3 regions of the Blastococcus sp. SYSU DS0533 genome follow, and region 3 is predicted to be linked to each of the others. Evidence: riboswitches for the same ligand, from Rfam matches in the RefSeq annotation. Region 3 holds a riboswitch; each other region holds the start of a gene.
The links. Region 3 has a riboswitch for cyclic di-AMP ahead of ACI79W_RS15455 (aggregation-promoting factor C-terminal-like domain-containing protein). Riboswitches for the same ligand answer to the same signal wherever they lie in the genome.
Positions count from the first base shown of each region.

Region 1: linked by a shared signal. The riboswitch ahead of ACI79W_RS16910 (NlpC/P60 family protein) and the one ahead of ACI79W_RS15455 (aggregation-promoting factor C-terminal-like domain-containing protein) in region 3 are both predicted to bind cyclic di-AMP.
Region 2: linked by a shared signal. The riboswitch ahead of ACI79W_RS03315 (hypothetical protein) and the one ahead of ACI79W_RS15455 (aggregation-promoting factor C-terminal-like domain-containing protein) in region 3 are both predicted to bind cyclic di-AMP.

Region 1 is NZ_JBJGZZ010000016.1:82,415-88,901, reverse strand. Features, by position in the region: gene ACI79W_RS16920 (LysR family transcriptional regulator) at 1-565, opposite strand, end outside; gene ACI79W_RS16915 (EamA family transporter) at 636-1,583, shown strand; gene ACI79W_RS16910 (NlpC/P60 family protein) at 1,653-2,726, opposite strand; cyclic di-AMP (ydaO/yuaA leader) riboswitch at 2,743-2,889, opposite strand; gene ACI79W_RS16905 (hypothetical protein) at 3,104-3,418, opposite strand; gene ACI79W_RS16900 (D-alanyl-D-alanine carboxypeptidase family protein) at 3,507-5,252, opposite strand; gene ACI79W_RS16895 (DEDD exonuclease domain-containing protein) at 5,486-6,487, shown strand, end outside.
Region 2 is NZ_JBJGZZ010000002.1:39,624-46,110, reverse strand. Features, by position in the region: gene ACI79W_RS03320 (hypothetical protein) at 386-682, shown strand; gene ACI79W_RS03315 (hypothetical protein) at 702-1,577, opposite strand; cyclic di-AMP (ydaO/yuaA leader) riboswitch at 1,831-1,969, opposite strand; gene ACI79W_RS03310 (bifunctional 3'-5' exonuclease/DNA polymerase) at 2,132-3,748, opposite strand; gene ACI79W_RS03305 (DNA-directed RNA polymerase subunit alpha C-terminal domain-containing protein) at 3,761-4,369, opposite strand; gene ACI79W_RS03300 (saccharopine dehydrogenase family protein) at 4,421-5,650, opposite strand; gene ACI79W_RS03295 (glycoside hydrolase family 13 protein) at 5,804-6,487, shown strand, end outside.
Region 3 is NZ_JBJGZZ010000013.1:79,187-85,673, reverse strand. Features, by position in the region: gene ACI79W_RS15470 (SDR family NAD(P)-dependent oxidoreductase) at 1-594, shown strand, start outside; gene ACI79W_RS15465 (GNAT family N-acetyltransferase) at 635-1,645, shown strand; gene ACI79W_RS15460 (class I SAM-dependent methyltransferase) at 1,692-2,348, shown strand; cyclic di-AMP (ydaO/yuaA leader) riboswitch at 2,463-2,601, shown strand; gene ACI79W_RS15455 (aggregation-promoting factor C-terminal-like domain-containing protein) at 2,789-3,622, shown strand; gene ACI79W_RS15450 (glycoside hydrolase family 3 N-terminal domain-containing protein) at 3,766-4,935, opposite strand; gene ACI79W_RS15445 (hypothetical protein) at 5,152-5,535, shown strand; gene ACI79W_RS15440 (sulfite exporter TauE/SafE family protein) at 5,539-6,237, opposite strand; gene ACI79W_RS15435 (hypothetical protein) at 6,273-6,487, opposite strand, start outside.

The DNA of each region.
Region 1 (6,487 bases), on a different contig from region 3:
CGGCGACGGTGCGACCGGCGAAGTCGGGCAGCGCGAGGGTGCGCCGGCGGGCCAGCGGGTCGTCGGCGGCGACGGCGGCGTAGCGCCGCTCCGTCCCGAGCAGCGCGCTCCCCAGCCGGGGATCGGTCACGGGACGGCGGAGCACGCTCACGTCGGCCAGCCCCTCGGTGAGCCCCGCGGTCGGGGTGTTGGACTGGACGAACACGAGCGTCGATCCGGGGTGGGCACGCGACCAGCGGCGCTGCACCGCGGTGGTGTGCCGCCCCAGCGCGGCCCAGGCGTACCCGACCCGCACGTCAGGCCGGGTCTCCTCAGCGGCACGCTGGATCGCGGCCACCTCCTCGAGCACCCGCCGCGCGTGGGCGAGCACCCGGCTCCCGACCACCGTCAGCGACACCTCCCGGGTGGTGCGCCGCAGCACGCGCGCACCGATGCCCCGTTCCAGCGCTGCCACGGACCGGGACACCGATGCCTGCGAGGTGCCCAGCAGGTCGGCGGCACCGGTGAAGGTGCCGGCGTCCACGACAGCGACCAGCGCCCGCAGCTGCCGCACTTCCGCACTCATGCGCCGAGCGTATGGCCGGGTGCGTGTCCGGCATTTCCGCTGTGCGCCCGACGTGCCGATACTCCGCCAGGTGACCGCACCCTCCCGGGACTCCGTCCGGCCCGGCCGGCCCGCACGTGGGCACCCCCTCGCCGGCGGCGTGGCGACCATGCTCGGCAGCGCCCTGAGCAACCAGGTGGGCGCCGCGCTCGGCGCCCACGCCTTCGGCGCGATCGGGCCACCCGGCGTCGTCGCCGTGCGCCAGGTGGTGGCCGCGGCGGTGCTGCTCCCGGTCGCCCGACCACCGCTGCGGCGGATGACGTGGGCTCAGTGGTGGCCGGTCCTGCTGCTCGCAGCGGTGTTCGGCTGCATGAACCTGGCGCTGTACACGGCGATCGAGCGCATCGGGCTCGGGCTCGCGGTGACGCTGGAGTTCCTGGGGCCGCTCGCCGTCGCACTGGCCGGGTCGCGCTCCCGGTGGGATCTCCTGATCGGCTGCGGTGCGGCAGGCGGGGTCTACGTCCTGATCCTGCCCGGGCCCGCCAGCGACCACCTGGGCGTCGGGCTCGGGTTGGTCGCCGCGGCGTGCTGGGCGGCCTACATCCTCCTGAACCGCGTCGCCGGACTGCGCCTGCCCGGGCTGCAGGCCCCCGCGCTCGGAACCGGCCTGTGCGCCCTGGCCTTCCTCCCCGTGCTGGTGCCCATGGCGGTGGACGGCAGGCTCACCGGGGCGGCGCTCGGCTACGCCGTGGCGGCGGGCGTGCTCTCGTCGGTGGTCCCCTACGCGGCGGACCTGACCGCCCTGCGTGTCGTCCCGCCTCGCTTCTTCGGCGTCTTCATGAGCGTGCACCCGGTGCTGGCGGCGCTGGTCGGCATCGTCCTGCTGGGCCAGGGCTTGCGGGGCCACGAGTGGGCGGGGATCGCGCTCATCGTCGTGGCGAACGCGGCCGCCGTCGCGGTGGCCCGGCCGCGCTCGTCCGTGGCCGATGTCCCCTCCGGTCTGACCGAGGTCGCCGGGACGACCCCGTCGGTCACCTGACCCGCCCGGGGCCCACGAGGGCCGGTGACCCCGGTCGGGATCACCGGCCCTCCGAGCGGTCCGGCGCCGTCAGCCGGCGATGCGCCGGGCGCCGTTGTAGCTGCCCATCGAGTCCAGGCTCGCCACCTTCACCGGCTGGCCGGAGGTGGAGGCGTGCACCATCTGGCCGTTGCCGATGTACATGCCGACGTGGCTCACCGGGCTGTAGAAGAAGACCAGGTCGCCCGGCTGCAGCTCGCTGCGCGAGACGGGCGTGCCCATCTGGCTCTGCGACCGGCTGGAGTGCGGCAGCGTCACGCCGGCCGCGGCGTAGGCGTAGGAGGTCAGGCCCGAGCAGTCGAAGGCGTTGGGACCACCGGCGCCCCAGACGTAGGGATCGCCGATCTGGGCGAGCGCGGTGTTCACCGCGACCTGGGCGGCGGAACTCGGCGCGGTGACGGCGCTCGGGGCCGGCAGGGCGGCGCCGCCGTGCGCCTGCGCCACCTGCTCCTGCTGAGGAGCGGTGAGCGCCTCGTAGCGGCGCTGGTAGTCGGCGATCTTCACCTCCAGCTCCTCCTGCTGGGCGGCGATCTGCTCAACCGTGCGCTCCGCCTCGGCGGCGGCCTCCTCGGCGGCGTCGCGGGACCGCTCCGCGTCCGCGGCGGCCCGCGACACCTCGGTGAGCACCGCGTTCGTGTGGCCGGCGATGGCGTCGAGGATGCCGAGCTGGTCGACGAGGTGCTCCGCCGAGTCGCTGGTCAGCAGGACGTCGAGCTGCGACATGCCGCTGCCGGTGTAGGCGCTGCGGGCCAGCCGGCGGATGTGCCCGTCGAGGGAACCGATCCGGGCCTCCGCCGCGGCAGCAGCCTCGTCGGCGGCCTCGGCCTCGTCCTGGTGGCGGGCCAGGACGACCCGGGCCTCGTTCAGCTGCTCGGAGACGACCTCGAGCTCGTGGCTGGCCTCGGCCACCTGGGCGGCGACCGCGTCGGCCGTGCCGGGGACGGCAGACGCCGCGCCCGGGAGGATGGTGACGGTGACGGCGGTGACGGCGGTGACCAGGAAACCCGATCGCAGCGGGCCGAGGCGACGGGCGCGCGAGCTGCACCGGTCGGCGGGGTGGAGCTGTGCGGGGGCGTGGGTCAGCACTGCGTGAGGGGTCGCCACGAGCGGCGGCTCTCCGTTTCTTCCTCTGCGACCGCCGACCGAGTTAGCTGACGGGTTCGGGCTGGGAAGACTGGCCCTATCCCCCGCACCGGCGGACCGGCTGCGGGAGAACTCACCCCGGAACTGCGGTGGGTCCCCGGTACACCTCGGGCGCCAGTGGTGCGCGCCCGGCGGTGATTAGGCGGTGTCCGGTCGAGGCCATCCATCGACGGATGACAACCACCCGGCCGGACGGCGAGAACCCTAACGACCGCGATGTGACCGTGACAAATGGTGGCGGGAGAAACCCCTGCGACGAGGATCCCCAGGTCAGCGGCGCGCCTCCGGGCCGAGCCCCCTGACGCTGTGTAGCGGCCGCCGTCGGGACGGGCCGCCGGTCACCCCGTGCGCCGGCCCGGGGACCGCCCGCCGTCGTGACCGCCGGCACCGTCCGGGTGCCGCAGCGGGGGCACCAGACCGCCCTCGGCGAGAGCTCGCACGGCCCGCCGTTCCACGTCGTCGAACTCCACCACCACGCCCGGCGGCGGGACGACGACGTCCTCGGCGGCCGGACCGCTGCGAGCGCGCCCGGTCATGGGCACGACCACCGGGTCCACCCCCTGCCATCCCGGCGGGGCCCCGAGCAGCACGGTCACGACGCAGTCGGCGCAGCCGTTCCCGCGGGCGGTGCAGGTGTCGCAGTCGATGAGCATGGCTTCTTCTCTCCTCCGTGGGTCGCTGCGCACGCTAGGAGAGCTCACCGACATTTCCGCGCGCGGTGCCGGCGCGGCCCGGACGGCGTCAGCTGCCGGCGTACTCCCAGTGCCACGGCTCCTCGCGCCCGTTGCCCGGATCGGCCCACGTCGGGTGGAGGAAACCGAACCGGCCGGCGTTGGCGACCATCCACGCGTACTGCGGCGTGCCGAAGGACTGGATGCCGCCGCACAGGTCCACCGCGAGCCCCCAGCCGTGGTTGCTGGTGCCCGGGATCGCCGCCAGGGCCGGCTTCTCCCCGTACAGCTTCACCTGGCCGGCGTAGGTCCGGTAGGAGTCGGTGATGCAGAGCGGGCGCCCGAAGTCGGCGGCGTAGGCCGCCGCCATGGCCCGGTAGGCCGCGGCCGCGTCGCACCGCAGCGTGTGCCCGCCGACGCCCAGGGGGCACATCGCGCTGGGCGGGATCAGGCCGTTCGGGTAGCCGCCCCAGGCCCGGCCGCCGTCGTAGCTGGGCGGGTAGACGGTGTTCCCGCACTCGGTCCGCAGCGCGCCGGCGGTCGGCTCGGGCACGGCGACGGGCGGGCGCTGGCCCAGCACCGGGCGACCGACGCCGAGCACCTGGTCGCCGGGGAGCGTCCGCACCACCACGGCCCCGGCCCGGGCGTCGGCGGTGAGCATCGTCCTGGGGTCCAGCGCGATGCCCACGTGCCCGAGCCCGGACTCCGGCGAGCCGAGGAAGACCAGGTCGCCGGGGAGCACGTCCGCCGGGGCGACGGGCACGGTCCGCGCGAACAGCTCGCCCTGCGTCGCCGGCAGGGGGATCCCGGTCCGGCCGTACACCGCCTGCACGAGGGAACCGCAGTCCCAGGAGTCCGGCCCCGCCGTCCCGGGGGCGTAGGGCTGCCCCAGCGCCTCCATCGCGCCGCCGACCGCCGCCAGCGTCTCCGCGGGCAGGACGAGCAGCGAGGTGGGCCGACCGGGCAGCTGGGCCACCCCGCGCTGGGCCCCGCCCCCGCCCTCGCCCACCGGCACCAGGCGGTCAGGCAGGCCCCGCTCCGGGTCGCGCAGCGCCGACGCCGGCACCTCCGCCAGGCCCGCGGCCCGGAGCTGCTCGACGTAGGCCCGCCAGCTGGCCGCCGTCTGCTCGTTGACCGCGAGCTGCTCCTGCTGCAGCTGGGCCAGCTGCCCGTCGACGACGGCGAGCGCGTCGCCGAGCTCGGCGGTGACCGCCTCGGCCGCCGCCGCGAGCTCGGCCACCCGTGCGCGCACCTGGTCGGCCCGCGCGCGGGCCTGGTCGAGGGCGGCCTGGGCGCGCGCCTGCTCGTCGAGCGCGCCGCGCCGGTGGTCCTCCGCGACGCCGATCACCCGGCCGGCGTGCGCGTCGACCACGTCGAGGAACCCGAGGCCGGAGAGCACCTCCCCGGGGTCGCCGCCGCTGAGCAGCAGGGTCAGCGGGGTGAGGGCGCCGCCGTCCCGGTAGACGGCGGCGGCGTAGTCCGCCACCTCCCGCTGGTGCCCGGCCAGCACGCCCCGCGCCTCGTCGAGGACCGCCTGCGCCTCGTCCACGGCGCGCTGGGCCCTGGCCAGCGCCTCGCGGGCGGCGACGACCTCGGCCTGGCGGGCCCGCAGCTCGTCCTGCACCTCCGCGGCGCGCCGCTGCAGCCGGTCCAGGTCGCGGCTCTCCAGCACACCAGAGGTGCCGCCGGGCTGGTCGCTGGGTGCGGCTGCGGCCGGGCCGACCGGCAGCAGCACCGCCACGCACGCCGCGAGGGCGGCGACCGCCGCCCGCCGCCGGCACCGGCCGGGCGGGCGCGCCGGGGAGCGCGCGGGCATCGCCGACCACCTCCAGTGAACGGCCGGTCGCGCGGGCGGCGACGGGCGCTGGCAGTGCATGGTGTCCCGTCCGGGGGCGGAAAGCCAGGCTGTGCACCGCCGGGGTGGCCCCGCTCCCCACGGTCGGGCGGCGCCGGACCCCCTGCCCGGGGGTGCGGGCGGGCGGGTCGGGGCGTGCGGCGGCCCGGCGCGCGTCCCCCGGACTGTCAGCACCCCGACCTAGCGTCCGCCCCGTGGCACCTCCCCCCGCTCCACCGCGCTACCAGCAGGTCTCGATCGAGGACGTCGGCACGCCGCTGTCGCAGGTGACCTTCGTCGTCGTCGACCTGGAGACCACCGGCGGCTCGCCGAAGGACAGCGCGATCACCGAGATCGGCGCCGTGCGCGTCCGCGGCGGCCAGGTGCTCGGCGAGTTCCAGACGCTGGTGGACCCCGGCCACGAGATCCCGCCCTACATCAGCGTGCTCACCGGCATCACCTCGACGATGGTGGCCACGGCCCCCCGGATCGGCGCCGTCCTCCCGGCCTTCCTCGAGTTCGCCCGCGGGGCGGTCCTGGTCGCGCACAACGCGCCGTTCGACCTCGGCTTCCTCAGGGCGGCGTGCGCCGAGAACGGGATGGTCTGGCCCGCGGCGGCCTCCGTCGACACCGCCGTCCTCGCCCGGCGGCTGCTGAGCCGGGACGAGGTGCCCAACTGCAAGCTGGCCACCCTGGCGCCGTACTTCTCCGCCACCACCTCGCCCACGCACCGGGCCCTGGACGACGCACGGGCCACCGTCGACGTGCTGCACGGCCTCTTCGAGCGGCTGGGTCCGCTGGGCGTCACCACGCTGGAGGAGCTGTCCGGCCTCACCCGGCAGGTGGATCCGGAGCGCCGGAGGAAGCGGCACCTGGCCGACGGGGTGCCGCACGGCCCCGGCGTCTACCTCTTCCGCGGCCCGAAGGACGAGCCGCTCTACGTGGGCACCTCGGGGGACCTGCGCAGCCGGGTCCTCAGCTACTTCACCTCCGGTGAGCAGCGCAGCCGGATCACCGAGATGGTGGGTCTCGCGCAGCGGGTGGAGGCGATCCCGTGCGCCCACGCGCTCGAGGCGGCCGTCCGCGAGCTGCGCCTCATCGCCCGGCACAAGCCGCGCTACAACCGCCGGTCCCGATTTCCCGAGCGGGCGCTGTGGGTCCGGCTCACCGAGGAGCCCTTCCCCCGGCTGTCGGTGGTGCGCCGGGTCCGGCCCGAC
Region 2 (6,487 bases), on a different contig from region 3:
GCCAGTTCGCCGCCCTCGGCACGACCTCGCGCTCTGCGCCCGGCGCACCGACCGGCTCGACGCCCTGGCCGAGGAGATCCGCTCGGCCACCGGTCGGCGGGTGGAGATCGCCGCCCTCGACATCACCGACGCCGACGCGGGTCCCGCGGTCTTCGCCGCGTTCGCCGGGGCGTTCGGCGCACCGACCGGGTGGCCCTCGACGCCGGGCTCGGGAAGGGCGCTGCCCCGGGGACCGGCCGCGCCGACGTCGACCGCGAGACGGGGGTGACCAACTCCGCCGGCGCGCTGGCCCAGACCGAGGCGGCGCCGGAGATCTTCCGCCGGCAGGGCCGCGGACACCTGGTGCTGATCCCCTCGGGCGGCGCTGCGCGGCATGCGCCGGTCGATGACCACCTACGCCGCCACCACGGCCGGCGTCGCCTCGCTCGCCGAGGGCGTGCGCAGCGAGTGCATCCCCGGTGCGGACGTCCCGGTCGTCCACCCCGGCTGCATCCGCTCGGAGATCAACCAGCACGTGCAGCAGCGCACCCGCTGCATGGTCGACACACCGACCGGTGTCCGGGCGGTGGTGGCCGCCGTCGAGGCCCGGCGGACCACGGCGTACGTCCCGGCGTGGCCCTGGGCGCCGATCGGGCTCGCCATGCGGGTGCTGCCCCTGTCCGTGGTCCGCCGGCTCACCTAGGCACCCGGCGCACGGGGGATCAGTTGTAGTTCACGTGCACGTGGTCGAAGTGGTTGGCCGTCGCGCTCCCGCGGTTCTCCATGGCCTTCCAGGAACCGCCCGGCGAGGACAGCATCCGCTGCTGCCAGATGAGGTAGTCCACGCCGAGCTCGTCCCAGTGCGCCCGGTGGTACTCGACGATCGCGTCGCCCAGGGCGGCGTTCGACATCACCATGTAGTCGAGCGCCAGACCCGAGGGGTGCCCGCCCGGGTCGGCCGCGCTGGCGCGGGTGCCACCGAGGGTGATCCCCGCGGCACCGGGCACGTTGCTGACCACGGCGTCGGCCGCGGCCTGGGTCTGCGGCCGGACGTTCCCGGCGGTGTTGCTGATCCGGGCCACGGCCGTGGCCGCCACCGAGGCCGCCGCGGTCGCCGCGGCCCGGGCCTGCGTCGTCGGGCTCGCCGGGGCCGCCGCCGCCTGCCGCTCGGCGGCGGCCGCCGCGGCAGCGGCCTCCTCGGCCGCCTTCTTCTCCGCCTCCGCCCGGGCCAGGGCCTCCGCCTCGGCCTTCTGCCGGTCGAGCTCGGCCTGGTCGGCCGCGGCCTGGGCCTGCTGGGCGGCGACCTGGTCGGCCTCCCGGGTGCTGCGGCTGGCTGCGAGGCCCTCCAGGGGCGCCAGGTCCTCGGTGACGTCGATCGGGCCCGACTGCGCGGACAGGCCGAGCGCCTGCGCGACGCTCACCGACTCCGAGGTGCGGGCCTCGGCCTGGGCGGTCGGCTCGACGCCGACGAGGCTGTTGACCAGGACGGCGCCGGCGACCGCGACGCCGAGGTAGAGCGCCGGTCGGCGGACGGCCGCGGGCGGGCGGCGGAGGGCGAGCGGGCCACGTCGGCCGGTGGTGGTGCTGCGAGGGTCCATGGTGTTCGGGTGCTCCGGGGTGTGAGCGCGACCGGCCGCCGGAGGGCGGGTCGCGGAGGATGCGGACAGCGGGCCCGGGCGCGGGTCACGGGGCCGCCGGGCACCGGGGGGGCCGGTGCGGCTCGACGGCGGGCGACCGGCGGGACGCCGGGCAGCGCGTGCGATCAGATCCGCGGACGCGCCCGGAGGCGGCGGTGCCGGCGGGCGCAGGGTCGTGCGGCGGTGCAGGGGCGCGCCATGCGGCGGCTCTCCGTTTCTTCCGTCTGCCGCCTACCGGGTTAGCTGACGGATTCGGGCGGGAAGCGGCCCTACCCGCGGCGGGACGTGCCCGGCGCAGGATTCACCCCAGTGCTGCGGTGGGTCCCCGGCTCGCCCCGGAAGGCGACTCGGCGGCGCCCGGCGGACCTCCCCGGTGGGGAGTGAACGACCGTCCGGGCCCAGCCACCGTAACCGCCGTTATGCAGTCGTGACAATCAGCAGGCGCGGAATTCCACGACGTGATGTGTGTCGCGGTGACCTGCACCGCCGGTCGGTGGTGTATCGCGCGCGAATCGTCAGCCGGCGTCGGCCCAGGACCGAACGACGGCCACGTCGAGCGGGAAGTCGACGGGGAAGGCGCCGAACAGGAGCCGGCCTGCGGTCGACGCAGCGGCACGGACCGCGCCGGCCACCTCGCCGGCCAGGTGGTCGGGCGTGTGCACCACCACCTCGTCGTGCAGGAAGAACGCCAGGTGCGGCCGCGCCCCCACGTCGCCCTCCCCACCGAGCCGCCAGAGCCGGTTGCGGAGGTCGGCCAGCCAGCACAGCGCCCACTCCGCCCCGGTGCCCTGGACGACGAAGTTGCGGGTGAACCGGCCCCAGGCGCGGCGGGCCCGGTCGCCCTCCTCGTGCGGCCACGCCCCCGGGAGCGGCGACCCCCGCCCGAGCAGGGTGTGCACCACCTCTCCGCGCTCGCCGGTCCGGGCGGCCTCCTCCACCAGGCCGACGGCCCGGGGGTAGCGCCGGGCCAGGCGGGGCAGCATCCGCCCGCTCTCACCCCGGGTGCCGCCGTACATCGCACCCAGGATGCCGAGCTTGGCCTCCGCCCGCGTGGCCACGGTGCCGGCGGCGACCATCCCCTCGTACAGGTCGGCGGCGCGCGCGGCCTCGGCCATGGCGCCGTCGCCGCTCATGCCGGCCAGCACCCGCGGCTCGAGCTGGGCGACGTCGGCGACGACGAACCGCCACCCCTCGTCCGCCACCGCCGCGGGCCGGACGACGGTCGGCACCGACAGCGCCCCGCCCCCGGAGGAGGCCCACCGCCCGGTCACCACCCCGCCGGGCACGAAGACGGCGCGGAAGCGGCCGTCGCGCACCCACGTGTCCAGCCAGGTCCACCCGTTGGCCGTCAGCAGCCGCGAGAGCCTGCGGTACTCCAGCAGCGCCGGGATCCCCGGGTGGTCGAGCTGCTCCAGCGTCCAGGAGCGGGTGTCGGCGACCGGCAGGCCGATGTGCTGCAGCACCCGGAGCAGCTCACCGGGCGAGTCCGGGTTGAGGGCGGGGGCGCCGAACGACGCGCGGATCTCCCCCAGCAGCCGCTCGAGGACCGCCGGGCGCCCACCCGGCAGCGGTCGCGCCCCCAGCAGGCCGGTGAGCAGACGCTCGTGCACGTCGGCCCGCCAGGGCAGGCCGGTGTGCGTCAGCTCGGCGGCCACCAGCCCGCCGGAGGACTCCGCGGCGAGGAGCAGGGCCAGCCGGTCCCGCTGCGGGGAGGCGGCCAGCACCGCCTGCTGGCGCCGGTGCTCGGCGAGCGGGTCCAGCAGGTCGGCCGGGTCGGCGAGCGGGAACAGGGCCGACTCCGGCGGCGGGCCGGGCTGCAGCGCGTCCCACCCCTGGGTGTCCTCCCCGGCGAGCAGGTCCTGGGCCGCGAACGGGGACCGCCGCAGGATCGCGTGGCCCAGCCGGAGGTCGGTGCAGCGCTCGACGCGCACCCCGGCCGTCAGCAGCGCGGGGTACCAGCGGGTCGTGTCGTCCCAGACCCAGCGGACGGGCGCCGCACCGCCCTCGCGCTCCGCCACGTACCCGGCGACCGCCGCGGGGTCGAGGCGGGCGCTGCCTCGACCCGCTCCGCCGGCGTCGAGGTCGACGGCCTCGACCGCGTCGCCGCTGCGCCGGAGCAGGACCCGGTCCACCTGCTGCCCCGCCTACGGGGCGGCAGGGCCACCCCGGCCGAGCAGCCGGTGCAGGCAGCGCGCCGGGAGGCCCAGGACGACCCGGGTGACGTGCACGCCCAGGCGCAGCAGATCGGCGTAGTCCGGCGGGCGGACGGCGACCGGCGGCCCGCCCGCACCGGTCGACGGGCGGGCGGCGGCGGCCGGGGTGGCCGGCGGCTGGGATCGGGAGACCGCGGGCCCGGGCTCGGCGGCCCCGGGCTCGGCGGCCCCGGGCTCCGCGGGCTCGGACGCCGCCGGGACGAGGAGGTCGACCGCCGACCGGCGCCGCGGACCCCGCAGGGAGGCGAACGACGGGATGGCCGGCGCCACCGGGCCCTCCTCCTCGGATCCCGCGTTCCCGCCGTCGGCCGGAACCGGGCCGCCGACCGCCGGCCGCGCGGGCGGCTCGGGGACGACGGCCCGGATCGCGGCGACCAGGCCGGGGCCCAGCCCGGCGACGGCGCTGAGCTCCCGGTGCGTGAGGGCGGCGAGCGCCTCGGCCTCGGTGATCCCGACGCGGGTCAGCGCGGTGACCGCCCGCGCGGGCAGCCCGAGCTCCCGGATCGTCCCCGCGGGCTGTCCCGGTGCGCTGGTCGGCATGTCGGCCAACCCTAGCGATGCCCTCCCGCCGCCGCTGCGGTGGCGGTCGGATCAGACGGCGGCCACCTCGTAGGTGTGCCCGGCTGCGCGCAGCCGCTCGACCAGCACCTCCCCCATCGCCGTCGCCGGGGTGAGCGAGCCGGCCCGGGCGGGCAACCGGTCCTCGTCGAGGGCGAGCGCCAGGGCGGCCTCGCCGAGCATGACGGCGGTGGCCTTGTAGCCCGGATCGCCGCTGCCCGCCGCGGTCGCCCGGTAGCGGCGCCCGTCCTCGGTGGTGGCGTCGACCACCATGCGGAACCACCCCTTCTCCCGGACGGCCTCGCTCGGGCCGGTGCCGGGTGCCGGCAGCACCCGGTCCAGCAGCGCGCGGGTCGGCCCGAGGCTCATGGCCGACACGGTGGCGAGCAGGCCCGCGGTCACCCCGGCGGCGGTCACCGCTCCCACCGGCCCGCGGCCGGCGCCCATGACCTCCCCGTAGCGCAGCGCCCGCCCGTAGGCCCAGTCCTGGAGGGCGTTGCTCCGACGCACGATGCGGGTGTTGAAGGGCGCCATGACGAAGGGCGCCGTCCACCGGCCGTCCGGCGTCTGCGCGGGCATGCCGGCGTCGCGCGGCTGGGGCGTGTCCGGCTCCGCCGCGCGGTCGGGGCTCAGGGCGAACGGGTCGCCCACCACCCGGCGCCTGGCCGGGTCGGCCTGGAGCGCCTCCACCTGCGCGCGCATCGAGTCGATCGTCCCGCCGCTGAACCCGCCGCGGAGGGTGGCGACCAGCTGCACGTCGGTCAGCCCCCCGGCGCCGTCGGCAGCGGCCTGCCGGCCGAGCAGGAAGACGCTCAGGTCCGAGGGGATGGAGTCGTAACCGCAGGCGTGGACGATCCGCGCGCCGGTCTCCTTCGCCGGGGCGTCGCAGCGCTCGATCGCGTCCCGGACGAAGAGCACCTCCCCGGTGAGGTCGGCGTAGTGCGTGCCGGCCCGGGCGCACGCCTCCACCACCGGCAGGCCGTACCGGGCGTAGGGACCGACCGTCGTCACCAGCACCCGGGTGGCGCCGGCGAGGGCGTCCAGCGACGCCGCGTCGGTCGAGTCGGCCTCGACCAGCGCCCAGTCCCGGCCGCCGGAGGGCAGCGCGCGCCGGACCTGCTCGAGCCGCTCCCGCGACCGGCCGGCCAGCGCGATGCGGATCCCGGGCGGGGCGTGCTCGGCGAGGTAGCGCGCGAGCAGCCGGCCCACGAAGCCGGTGGCCCCGTAGACGGCGAGGTCGTAGGTACGTGCGTCTCCTGCCATGCGGCCATCCTGTCCTGCCGCGGGTCCGGTGTCCCCCTGGTCTCCGCCCGCGCCCGGCCCACCGCACGTCTCGGGGAGGTCACGACCCGGAACACGGGTCACTCCGACCCCCCGCGTCTTCGAGGAACCGCGGGGGGTGCCGATGGAGGTCGCATGGCAGTGCGGCTCGCATCGGTGCGGACCGCGACCCGTCGGCAGGTCGCGGAACGGTCGTCGACGTCCCCGTGGTGGCGGTCGGCGGTGGTGTACCAGGTCTACCTGCGCTCGTTCGCGGACGGGAACGGCGACGGGATCGGTGACCTCGCCGGCCTACGCTCCCGGCTGCCGTACCTGTCCTGGCTGGGCGTCGACGCGGTGTGGATCAACCCGCACTACCCCTCCGGGGGCGCCGACGGCGGTTACGACATCGTCGACTACCGCGCCGTCGACCCCGAGTACGGGGACGTGGCCGACCTGGAGGCGCTGGTCGCCGAGGCCCGCGCACTGGGCCTGCGGGTCGTGCTCGACGTCGTCCCGAACCACACCTCCGACCGGCACCCCTGGTTCCAGGCCGCGCTGGCCGACCCGGACTGCCCCGAGGCGGCGCGCTACCACTTCGCGCCGCCGTCGGAGGAGCCCCCCAACAACTGGCGGTCGCTCTTCGGCGGCCCCGCGTGGTCGCGCACCCCCGACGGCCGCTGGTACCTGCACCTGTTCGCCCCCGAGCAGCCCGACCTCAACTGGCGCGACCCCGCCGTCGCCGCCGACTTCGAGCGGACGCTGCGCTTCTGGCTCGACCGCGGCGTCAGCGGCTTCCGGGTGGACGTGGCCTACGGCCTGTTCAAGGACGCCGGCCTG
Region 3 (6,487 bases):
ACGCTCGTCGCCGAGCACCCGGAGACGACGCTGCTGGTCAACAACGCCGGCGTGGCCCTGGGCGGGCGCTTCGACCAGGTCGGCCTCGAGGACGTCGAGTGGCTGCTGGCGGTCAACCTGCACGCCGTCGTCCGCCTCACCCACACCCTGCTGCCGGTGCTGAAGGCGCACCCCGGTGCGCACGTGGTGAACGTGTCCAGCGTCTTCGGCATCTTCGCCCCCGCCGGACAGGTGGCCTACGCGACGAGCAAGTTCGCCGTCCGGGGGTTCGGCGAGGCGCTCCGCCACGAGCTGGCCGACGACGGGATCGGCGTCACCGTGGTCCACCCCGGCGGGGTCCGCACCCGGATCGCCGAGAGCGCCCGCACCGGCGCCGGCGTCTCGGTCGAGGAGTACCAGAAGGGGCGCGAGCAGTTCAGCAAGCTGCTGCGCATCCCGCCGGAGGTCGCCGCCGCGCAGATCGTCGCGGCGATCGAGCGCCGCCGTCCCCGGCTGCTGATCGGCTGGACCGCCAAGGTGCCCGACGTCCTCGTCCGCGTGCTCCCCGGCTCCTACTGGCGGCTGATCGCCCGGCGCACGGCGCCGGCGCGCTGAGGTCGGGAAAGCGGTTGCCGCGCTCGGTAGAACGGGAACCGTGACCCACTCCTCCTGCCGGATCGTCGAGCTGGCACCCGACGACGACCTCTTCCCCGCCTGGTGCGAGGTGTGGTCCGCCGCGGGCCGTGACGCCCGGCCCGACGATCCGCCCCGGCCGGCCCGGGAGCACGTCGCGCTGGGCCGCGAGCTCGTGGCGCCGGGTGGGTCGCGTGACGGCACGCACCGGGCGGCACTGGTGGACGGCGCGGTCGCCGGCGCCCTGCGGCTGATCGTCCCGCTGAAGGACAACCGGTCGCTGGCGGTGGTCGACCTGGCGGTGGCCCCGGCTGCGCGGCGCCGGGGCCTGGGCAGCGCGCTGCTGGCCGAGGCCCGTGGGATCGCTGCCTCCCTCGGGCGCACGCTGCTGGTGAGCGAGGTGGACGAACCGGGTCCCGGTGCACCGGGGCGGGCTTTCGCCGAGCGGCACGGCTGGACCTGCGACCTGCTGGAGACCCGCCGGGACCTGGCGCTGCCGGTCGAGGAGGGCCGGCTGGCGGCGCTGGAGGCCGGGGCCGCCGCGGCGGGCGCCGGGTACGAGGTGGTCACCTGGCGGGACCGCACCCCGGGCCCGCTGCTGGCCGACCGGGCGCTGCTGGAGCGGCGCATGACGACCGACGCGCCGCACGGCGAGCTGCCGGTGGGGGAGGAGGAGTGGGACGGCGACCGGATCCGCGAGTACGAGCAGACGCACCTCGCCCGGGGCCGGACGGTGCTCAGCGCGGGGGCGGTGACCGGCGGCCGCCTCGTCGGCTTCACCGACCTGCAGATCCCGCTCGCCCAGCCGGTGCTCGCCCACCAGGGCGGCACGCTGGTGCTGCCCGAGCACCGCGGCCACCGGCTCGGTGCCCGCATGAAGGCCGCGGTGCTGCGGGAGCTGGCCGCAGGCTTCCCCGAGGTTCGCCGGGTCAGCACCTACAACGCCGAGGACAACACCCCCATGGTCGCGGTCAACGAGGAGCTCGGTTTCCGCCCCGCGGGCGTCCTCTCCTCCTGGTCGGCCCGGCTCTGAGGCGGGTGGCCCGGGGGCCGGGGGACGGGTGCGGTTGACTGCCGGGGTGGACCGTCCTATCCCCGCGGGGTTCGTCAGCGCCCACACCCGGCCGGTGCGCCCGGACCTGGTGCCCGAGGTCGAGCTGCTGGTCGCTGCCGACGTCGTCGCCCTCTGGGAGGCGATGGAGACCGAGCACGGGCGCACCTCCACCGACCCGCCGTTCTGGGCCGCGGCCTGGCCGGGCGGGCAGGCGCTGGCGCGGTACGTCCTCGACCACCCGGAGCTCGTGGCCGGGCGCGCGGTCCTCGACCTGGGCGCCGGCAGCGGCCTGGTCGCCGTCGCCGCCGTCCTCGCCGGGGCGAGCGCGGTGCTCGCCAGCGACGTCGACCCGTACGCGCTGACCGCCGTCACCGTCAACGCCGCCCGGAACGGGACGGCCGGCATCACGCCGGTCGGGGACGTGCTCGGTGCGGACCCGCCGGACGTCGGGGTCGTGCTGGCCGGCGACGTCTGCTACGACCGGGAGATGACCGACCGGGTGCTGCCCTTCCTGACCGCGGCCCGGGCGCGCGGAGCCGAGGTGCTCGTCGGCGATCCCGGCCGGGTCTACCTGCCCGAGGACCGGCTGGAGGCGCTGGCGACCTACGACGTCCCCGACACCGAGCCGGCGCCGAGCGGACCCGTTCCGGTGCGCCGGACCACCGTCTGGCGGCTGCCGTGAGGCCCGGCTCACGGACCGGTGACCGCCGGGGGATTGTCACGACTGCATAACGGTGGTTACGGTGGCTGGGCCCGGACGGTCGTCCACTCCCCACCGGGGAGGTCCGCCGGGCGCCGCCGAGTCGCCTTCCGGGGCGAGCCGGGGACCCACCGCAGCACTGGGGTGAATCCTGCGCCGGGCACGTCCCGCCGCGGGTAGGGCCGCTTCCCGCCCGAATCCGTCAGCTAACCCGGTAGGCGGCACACGGAAGAAACGGAGAGCCGCCGCATGGCGAGCCCGCGGGCCCACCTTGCACGGAACCGCAGCCGGTACGGAGCCTCGCGCGCGCCTTCCCCGCGCTGAGCGCCCGGGCACCCGCCCGACCCGCTGCCACTCGACCACCTCGCAGTCGCGCCGCCTCCGCGGCCCGCTGTGCCCTGCCCCTGGAGCAGTCCCTCCCCATGAACCTCCGCGCCACCTCGATCACCCGCGCCCTCCGTCCCGCCGGCGGGCGCCGCACCACCCGGTCGGTCCGCCGTCCCGCGCTGCTCCTGGCCGTCGCCGCCGCGGGCGGGATCCTGGTCAACGGCGTCGTCGCCCACGAGCCGGCCGCGCAGGCGGAGCCGGAGCTGGCGTCGGTCAGCGTGGCCGAGCAGCTCGGGATCCCCACCGGAGCCCCGGCGGCCGACGCCGTCGAGTCCGCCGTGCAGAGCCTCGCACCCCTGGCCGCGAGCCGGAGCGAGCGCGCTGCCGAGCAGACCGCCGCCGCCGAGGCGCGGGCCGCCGCCGAGCAGGCCGAGCTCGACCGCCGCGCCGCCGAGGAGGCCGCTCGCAAGGCCGCCGAGGAGGAGGCCGCGCGCAAGGCCGCCGCCGAGGAGGCTGCGCGCAAGGCCGCCGCGGAGGAAGCCGCCCGCGCCGAGGCCGCCCGCCAGCAGGCGGCCAGCGTCCCCGCACCGGCCCCGGCGCCCGCCCGCCCCGCGCCTGCCCCGGCCGCCGCACCGGCCCCGGCCGGCTCCTTCAAGGAGTACGCGATGGGCAAGGTCGGCTCGGCCGGCGAGTTCTCCTGCCTCGAGAGCCTGTGGGGCAAGGAGAGCGGCTGGAACCCCAACGCCCAGAACCCGCGCAGCACCGCCTACGGCATCGCGCAGTTCCTCGACTCCACCTGGGCCGGCACCGGCATCGCCAAGACCTCTGACGGCTACCGGCAGATCGACGCGGGGCTGATCTACATCAACAACCGCTACGGCTCGCCGTGCGGTGCGTGGGCGCACTCGCAGTCGGTGGGCTGGTACTAGAAGGACCTCGCTGCCCCCCACCGCTCGCAGGCTCGCGGCGGGGCCCTGCAGCGAGGCCGTTCCAGCACCTCACCGCGAGATCGGCGATCTCGTCCCCGTCAGCTGCCTGATGGGGACGAGATCGCCGAACTCGTCGTCGGGGGTCAGAGGAGGCCGGCCTCGGCCTTGGCGGTGAGCGCGGTGCGGACGGCGGCGTGGACGACGTCGGCGAACGCCGGGTCCGCCTCGGCGCGCGCCAGCACCGCGTCGACCATCTCCGGCACCAGGTCGCCGTCGCAGCTGAGCACCAGGGTGCCCCCGGCGGCGAGGAAGCGGGTGGCCCGCTCGCCGGCGGGCAGGCCCTGGACCGCCGCGGCGTTGGCCAGGTCGTCGGAGATCACCACGCCCTCGAAGCCGAGCCGCCCGCGCAGCAGGTCGGTGACCACCGCCCGCGAGAACGCCGCCTGGTTGCCGGGGTCGATCAGCGGATAGGTCGCCGACGAGGTCATCACGAACCCGTCGGCCGACGTCCGGGCGAGCGCCTCGGCGAAGGCGGTGACCTGCTCGCCGTCGGCGCCGGTGAGCGGGTCGACGACGCCGGCGCTCGTGTCGGTGTTGCCCTGCACCAGCCCCAGCCCGGGGAAGTGCTTGAAGGTCGGCACCACGCCGTGCGCCGCGAGCCCGTCGGCGACGGCGGCGGCGTCCTCGGCCACCTCGGGTCCCGTGCCCGCGTACTGGCGGCCGAACGCCCCGATCGGCTCGTTGCCCTCCTCGGTCCCGGCCGGGACGACGTCGGCGACCGGCGCCAGGTTGAGGTTCACCCCGGCCGCGCTCAGCTCCCGCCCCAGTCCGTCGGCGAGGGTGGCGAGCCGGTCGGCGGGCAGGGCGCCCTGCTCGGCGGCGGCCGGGAGCCGGTCGAAGCCCTCGCCCTTGAGGGTCTGCACGGCACCGCCCTCCTGGTCGGCCGCGATCCACAGCCCCGGGCCCGGGGTGCGCTCCTGCCAGCCCCCGGTCGTCGCGGCCAGCTCGGTGACGGGGGCGGCGCTCCGGCCGGCGAGGAAGAGGCCGCCCACGCCGTGGGCCACGAGCACGTCGGCGTCGCCGAGGTCGTCCAGCGCCACCCCCGCGACGAACAGCTGTGCGACCTCGGCCCGCCGGTCGAGCGCGGCCAGGGCGGCGTCGACGGCGGCAGCGGGGTCGCCCGGCGCCGACCGCGCCGGGCTGGCGTCGGCGGCGGCCGCGGCGGGGCGGACGGCGATCGGGGCGCTGCAGCCGGCGAGGGCGGTGCAGAGCGCGACGGAGGCGAGGGCCGGCAGGATGCCGCGGAGGTGCACGGGTCTCCCAGGGGTTCGGGGGCTCGGTCGGGCAGCCAGCTTCCGTGCGGGGGCGCGTCCGTCCGCGGTCCGACGCGGGACGCCCGCCCCTCCCGTCCCACGGGGCCCCGGCGCACCGGTCGCACCGCCGCGCGGTGCGCCGGGCGGCCCTCGGTGCCCTCGCCGTGGACCCGCCGGGCTGCCTAAGGTCGGTGCAGCACCGACGGAGGGGGAACGATGACCGAGGCCGGCGACGACGACCGGACCACCCCGCAGGGCGGCTTCGTGGGCCGGTCGATCGACGAGTTCGTGAGCCAGCTGCGGTTCTTCAGCGATCGCGCCCGCGGGCTCGCCGGCAACGCGACGTCGCGGCTCCCGCTGCCCGCCCTGCCGAGCCCGCCGGGTGCGATGTCCGCCGCCCAGCTGCGCGCGATCAAGGAGATGGTGACCTCGCAGCGCAGCTCGATCGCGGCGATGCGGGCCCAGCTGGACGCCTTCGACCAGCAGCTCGCCGTCTTCGAGCGGATCCTCGACCCGTTGGTGGAGTGGAGCGGGACGTGGGCGCGGCTGGAGGAGGCCGTCGGCGACTTCGTGCGCCGGGAGCCCCCCGCCGGGCAGTGACGGTCAGGCCGCGAGCGACCTGACCAGCAGGGCCGCGCCGGAGAGCAGGCAGAGCACCAGGGCGGTACGGCGCATCACCGGCAGCGCGAGCCGCCGGCGCAGCGGTCCGGCGAGCAGGAAGCCGAGCAGCACGAAGGGCACCAGCCCCACCCCGGCGGCCAGCCCGCCGCCGGTCAGCTCACCACCGGCCAGCAGCACGCCGAGGGAGAGCAGCGTCGTCCCGACGAAGAACACCGACAGGTTCGCCCGATGGGCGGCCGGGGTGGGCGCCCGGTAGGTGACCACCAGGGGCGGCCCCGGCGTCGCCGCGACCGTCGAGAGCGCGCCGGAGGCGAAGCCGGCGACGGCGAGCGCACGCCGTCCGCCCGGCAGGCGCACGCCCGCGAGTGACGCGCTGCACGCCAGCAGCACCACCACGGCGACCGTTATCCCCAACAATCGGACGTCGATCACCTGCAACAGCCACAAACCCGCGACGACACCGGGGACCGAGGCCAGCACCGCACCGCGCACGGTCGTGAGCTCCAGCGCTGCGCGCTCGCGCCACACCACCGGCAGCAGCGAGGCGAGCGTGCCCACCAGCAGGGGGCCGGGCACCAGCGCGGGCTGCACGAGCAGCACCAGGGGCCCGGCGAGCAGGCCGAAGCCCATCCCGGTCGCCGTCTGGACGACCGACGCCAGCAGCACCGCCAGGGCGCACACCAGCAGCGGGACGAGGTCGGTGGTCAGCTCCCCGGTCAGTAGCCGTCGTCCTCGTCGTGGGGTGGACGACGGCGCAGCAGGCCGGTCACCGACCCCACGCGGGTCTGGGCCTGGCGCAGTCCGTGGATCAGCGGCATCAGGTCGTCGTGGATCCGGCGCAAGGTCTCCGGGACCGTGTCGACGGCGGGGTCGTCCAGCACCCGACCCACCCGTTCGATGCCCGGGCGCAGGGCGCGCACCGGCTCCTCGA